Chlorobaculum tepidum TLS: one gene and its partner. The main gene of each other region encodes a partner of the protein of the gene in region 2 in a complex. Links are inferred from orthologs where the notes say so. Each region holds a gene or a part of one and is shown on either strand. Other genes may lie near its edges.

The links. Proteins that work in one complex are often made in the same cells at the same time.
Region 1: the proteins of mnmE (region 2) and mnmG are in contact, whole or in part, in a solved structure (PDB 9HIP), measured with the Escherichia coli proteins. The link is inferred for Chlorobaculum tepidum TLS from one-to-one orthologs.

What each region holds. Positions count from the first base shown.
Region 1 is NC_002932.3:2,146,114-2,149,034, forward strand. What follows is about bases 1-2,877. They hold mnmG (tRNA uridine-5-carboxymethylaminomethyl(34) synthesis enzyme MnmG), read left to right. Parts: upstream 1-444; coding sequence 445-2,310; downstream 2,311-2,877. Other genes in these bases: AYT24_RS10355 (DNA polymerase domain-containing protein), read left to right, coding at 2,356-2,877. Outside these bases: more of AYT24_RS10355, read left to right, coding at 2,878-2,921. UniProt on the Escherichia coli protein: NAD-binding protein involved in the addition of a carboxymethylaminomethyl (cmnm) group at the wobble position (U34) of certain tRNAs, forming tRNA-cmnm(5)s(2)U34.
Region 2 is NC_002932.3:1,973,652-1,976,541, forward strand. The notes cover bases 29-2,874. They hold mnmE (tRNA uridine-5-carboxymethylaminomethyl(34) synthesis GTPase MnmE), read right to left. Parts: upstream 2,240-2,874; coding sequence 818-2,239; downstream 29-817. Other genes in these bases: AYT24_RS09400 (CIA30 family protein), read right to left, coding at 275-790; AYT24_RS09410 (SDR family oxidoreductase), read right to left, coding at 2,261-2,874. Also shown: AYT24_RS09395 (hypothetical protein), read left to right, coding at 1-20; more of AYT24_RS09410, read right to left, coding at 2,875-2,890. UniProt on the Escherichia coli protein: Exhibits a very high intrinsic GTPase hydrolysis rate. Involved in the addition of a carboxymethylaminomethyl (cmnm) group at the wobble position (U34) of certain tRNAs, forming tRNA-cmnm(5)s(2)U34.

The DNA.
Region 1 (2,921 bases), 170 kb from region 2 along the record:
CAGACGTCCCTTCGTCTTTCAGCTGCTCAGGCCCGTAAAAATCATTAGTAATAAAAAGTGAATCTTTTGAATCATGTAAATTTTACTTACAGTTATCTGCAAGAGCCTATCATGGCATTCAGAATACCCTCTCACTTATGCTGACCTCTTTAACCATTTTTTACTATAATGAGGCTTTTGCCAACCAAAACAAGCTGATCGCCTGATCGAATAGCCAAAGCACTCTAAGCTTGTTGATGAAAAAATGGACAACTGACTGGCAAACAAACACTGATGCAGTCAGATTCTGCGACATCGGCAGAAGGCTGCCAGAGCACTGAGAAAAATAATTAACATATTATAATAATTACAGTTAGATAGAAAACTATTATCTGGGCGACCCGGATTTCAATAGTTATTTCAACAACCATATGTAGATGTTTCACGTGAAACAACTCTTTTTTCATGTATGATGTCATAGTTGTCGGGGCTGGCCATGCCGGCTGCGAAGCCGCACTCGCCGTCGCACGTGGCGGCTTGCACTGTCTTCTCATTACCTCTGACCTCTCGGCGGTTGCCCGCATGTCCTGCAACCCGGCGATAGGTGGCGTTGCCAAAGGCCAAATAACAAGGGAAATCGACGCGCTTGGCGGCGAAATGGGCAAAGCTATCGATGCCACAGGCATCCAGTTCAGAATGCTCAACCGCAGCAAAGGCCCAGCAATGCACTCACCGCGCGCACAGGCAGACAAGACACAGTACAGCCTTTACATGAGAAGGATTGTCGAGCATGAACCAAACATCGACCTGCTGCAGGATACGGTTATTGGAGTTTCGGCAAACTCTGGCAAGTTCAGTTCTGTAACAGTGCGATCAGGCCGAGCAATCCAGGCCAAAGCCGCTATTCTTGCCTGCGGCACCTTTCTGAACGGCCTGATTCATATCGGCATGGACCACTTCCCGGGGGGACGAAGCACAGCAGAACCGCCCGTTGAAGGCCTAACCGAATCTCTCGCTTCGCTCGGATTTTCTTTCGGGAGACTCAAAACTGGCACGCCACCGCGAATCGACTCAAGAAGTGTCGATTACACCATTGTCACTGAGCAACCTGGAGATGTCGATCCGGTACCATTTTCTTTTTCTTCAACAAGCGTTGCTAACCGAAACCTTGTCAGTTGCTATCTGACCAAAACAACGGAAAAAACGCACGACATTCTGCGAACCGGCTTTGACCGATCTCCGCTCTTTACCGGCAAGGTTCAAGGTGTTGGGCCAAGGTATTGTCCGTCAATTGAAGACAAAATTTCCCGTTTTCCAGACAAATCGAGCCATCATATTTTTCTGGAACCAGAAGGTACTGATACTGTAGAAATGTATGTCAACGGGTTTTCGACATCTCTGCCCGAAGATATTCAGATCGCAGGACTGCGATCGATCCCCGGACTTGAAGAAGCCAAAATGATTCGCCCCGGTTATGCCATCGAGTATGACTTTTTCCATCCCTGGCAAATCAGGTCTACAATGGAGACCCGACCCGTTGAAAACCTCTTCTTTGCCGGCCAGATTAACGGTACATCCGGCTATGAAGAGGCTGCTGCACAGGGCCTAATGGCCGGTATAAATGCGGTTCGCAAAATTCTTGGCAAAGAGCTGATCGTCTTGGGACGTGATCAGGCATATATCGGTGTACTTATCGATGACCTGATAACCAAGGAGACCAAGGAGCCTTATCGCATGTTCACCTCATCAGCAGAACATCGACTGATCCTGCGACATGATAATGCCGATCTACGACTGCGGAAAATTGGATACGATTGCAATCTGGTCTCCTCAGACGATCTACATCGAACGGAATCAATTATCAAGCGCGTTCAACACTGTCTTGAAGTAATGAAAACGGCCAAAGTAACGCCAGCGGAGATCAACACACTGCTGATGAACAAGGGCCTACAGGAACTCAAAACCCCTGCCCGCGCGTTGAGTTTGATCAAACGCCCCGGCATTAGCCTCCAGGATATTCTGGAGCACTCGCTCTCCGTTCGATCCGCTGCGGAAGAGTTATGCAATGACCCAAGGGTTGCCGAACAGGTGCAGATCGAGATAAAGTACGAAGGCTATATCAAGCGGGAACAACTTGTAGCCGACCGTATAGCTCGTCTTGATTCCTTGCATATTCCGGATAATTTCAATTATGATTCACTGAATTCCCTTTCAAGCGAGGGAAGGGAAAAACTACTGAAGCACCGTCCTGCGACCATCGGTCAAGCCTCTAGAATTCTCGGGGTCTCTCCGTCCGACGTCTCCATACTCATGATTCGGCTTGGCCGGTAACGCTGTTTCACGTGAAACATGTATTCAATCTTGCTCTCTGGTACCATGAACAACATTGTCAATTTTTCTTTCGAGAATGAACTGCTTTTCGGTAAAGACCCCGAAGAGAACATTGTTGGAGCGTACCAGCTTAATGATTCGCAAATACGGCTGTTTTTCAGAAAAACGGATGTTGTCACCCATCGAGATGAGCCATTCTATCCATTCTTTTTTCTCTCAGACAATGAACTGCTTGAAGGTTTTATCCCCTTTAACAAAGAAAAATTCTGGCTGATCCCGCTTGACGGCACAAACTACTACCGGTATCTCGCCATCTTTAGAAGCTGGAAAAATTATCGCGCGGCGCTCGACTTTGTGAACTCCAGTTCTCAGGATTCTTCTTCAAGGAGTGATTCCCAGAACAGCTCAAGCTTTCACAGCCATTTGACCTACAGCCCGGGCGATGCCATCAGCCAGTACCTGATGCAGACCGGTAAAACCCTTTTCAAGGGAATGCTGTTTGACGACCTTCATCGCCTACAGCTCGATATCGAGACCTACTATCAGCCCGACAAGAAGCGAAAAGGAAAAGGTATCGGCGAAGACCCGATCATCATCGTCTCGCTCAGCGA
Region 2 (2,890 bases):
GGTATGATCGCAACGTTTAAACAGAGGTTAACTCAAAATCAAAATTCCATAAAAACACCCATGAAATACCGGATCACATCACAGGAACAGAGGGGTTCCGCAAAACGGCCAGACCAAAATCAACGACTGACAAGCAGATGCGGTTCATTGCAAGAACCATAGCGACGCGGGAACCATCATAAAAAGATTGTTTTTTCAGTCAGTTCTGTTATTGACATGGCGCTATCGTTTCAAAGCTGCCGATACATAGCTTAACCCCAGGCAATTTTACAAGCTACCTGAATGACGATGCAACGGTATCCGCCCGGTACGCCTCGATCCACGCAATCTCAAGCCAGAACGCCCCCGCCTGTTTGTTCGAGACAAGCAGCCCGATCTGCACGATATTGCTGCTATCGAGCGGCGGAACATCGACAAGCGTTCTGCCCCGAAATGACGGAATGAAGCCTGCAAAAGAAAGATCGATCTCCATCCATTCGTCCGGCACGGTCTCGAAATCGAATTTATAGACGACGCCGTCAAACCGCTCGTCATTCCTCGCCCTGAAGCTGTAGCGCTTGCCGTCGCCCTTTACCCTGATCCGAAACCCGGCAAAATCCGCATAGTTCCGCCGCTCCAGCACCGTCCGCACCGAAGCGAACCCGCCGGAGTTTTCGAGCGACAGATTCCCGGCAAACACAGCGGTTCCGTCCTGGGTCAACTGCATCGCGCTGTTCGATACACCGCCCATCACGACATCATCGACATTCACCCAGTTCAGGCAGGTGGTTTTGAAATCACAAACAAGCATGGTGGTAAAGTCGTAAATGTTCTTTGTCTATTTCCCGATACAAAACTTGTCAAAAATCGTATTCAAGACCTCTTCATTCACCACCTTTCCAGTGATTTGGCCGACGTAGTCGAGGGCGGCTCGGAGTTCGAAGGCGATGAGTTCGGTCTCGCTCTCATGCGCGATGAGTTCGAGGGCGTTTTGCAGAGCATCGGAGGCGTTGCGCAGGGCTTCGTAGTGGCGGAGGCTGGTAACGAGCACGCTCGCTTCGTGGAGTTTGTCGAGGTTTTTGACGAGATCGCCCATGTGCTGCTTGAGCGTGTCGATACCGTCTCCGTTGAGTGCGGAGATACCGATGACTTCCGTGCCGGTACCGTCGGCGATGGCGCGGATGAGGGCGTCTGCGTTTGCGGCGCGGTCGAGCTTGTTGGCGACGGTGAGGAATTTCGCTGCGGGGTGAGCCGCTTTCAGTTCGCGGATTTCGGTAAGTTCATCGTCGAGCCGCTCCGTGCCGAGGTCGAGCAGGTAGAGAATCAGGTCGGCTTCGGCCATCTTCATGCGGCTGCGGCGGATGCCTTCGTGCTCGATCTCTTCGCCCGCTTCGCGCAGTCCGGCGGTGTCGGTGAGGCGAAACATGGTCTTGTCGTGAATGAAACACTCCTCGATGTAGTCGCGCGTGGTGCCGGGCATGTGGCTGACGATGGCGCGTTCCTGACCAAGTAACGTGTTGAGCAGCGTGGACTTACCGGCGTTCGGCTTCCCGGCGATGACCGTCGAGACCCCTTCGCTGACAATCCGGCCGTGCTGGTAGGAGTCGATGAGCCGGTTCACTTCGCTACGGAGCGTTTCGATTTGCATGGTCAGTTCGTCGCGGCTCTGGAATTCTACATCTTCCTCGCTGAAGTCGAGTTCGAGTTCAATGAGGGCGCAGGAGCGGATGAGCTGTTCGCGCAATCCACCGAGCCTCACCGAGAGGTCGCCCTTCATCTGGCTGACCGCCGTGCGGTAGGCCGATTCGGTGCGGGCGTGGATCATTTCGCCGATCGCTTCAGCCTGCAGCAGATCGATGCGCCCGTTGAGGAAGGCGCGGCGCGTGAACTCACCCGGCTCGGCCAGGCGGCAGCCGTTGTCGAGCATCAGCCGCAGCACGCGCCCCACCACCACCGGCCCGCCATGGCAAGTAAACTCCACCATCTGTTCGGCGGTGAATGAGCGCGGCGCGCGGAACACCAGCGCAATCACCTCATCCACCATCTCCTCGCCGTCGTAGAGCCGTCCGAAGTGCGCGGTGTACCCGGCGGCCTCGGCGAGCTTGCCGCTGCCGTGCACTTTGCGGAACACGCGGTCGGCCAGGTCGAGTACCCCCGCGCCGCTGATGCGCACGATGGCGAGCGCCCCGACACCGACCGGCGTGGCAATGGCGGCGATGGGGTGGCCGGGAACGGGAAGATGAAGATCGGAAGGTGACATAAGTCATAACAAAATTATGAGTTACAAAGGGCGAACGGTCATTTCGTCGGGAAGCATGCCGTCTGGCAATGCAACAAGCGAGACGATCAGCTGGGCGAGGTCATCCGATTGCATATGCTTTTTCGGTTCGATACCGGCGTGATCGAAAAACTCCGTCATGACAGAACCGGGATTGATGCACGACACGCGGATGCCAAAGCCGCGCAGCTCCTCCATGAGTGATTCGGAGAAGCCGTTAACCGCGAATTTCGAGGCGCAATAGGCCGTGCCACCCCTGATGCCGCGCTTGCCCGCCACCGAGCCGATGTTGACGATCATGCCGCGTCCGGCGGCTTTCATCGACGGCACGACCTTGCGCGTGCAGAGGAACATGGCGGTCAGGTTGGTGTCGATCAACCGCCGCCACTCCACCGGATCGATGGATTCGATGTCGCGGAAAAAGCCGATTCCAGCATTGTTGACCAGCAGATCGATGCGCCCGCTCTCGGCGAACACAGCCTCGAACGCCTGGTCGATCTCGGCTTCGACGGTCACGTCAGTCTTAAGCCAGCGGAACCGCTCGTGCGCGATGGGCGTCTCGCGGCGGCTGAGGCCAAACACCGAAGCTCCGGCGTCGAGCAAGGCGCGGCAGATGGCCAGACCGATGCCGGA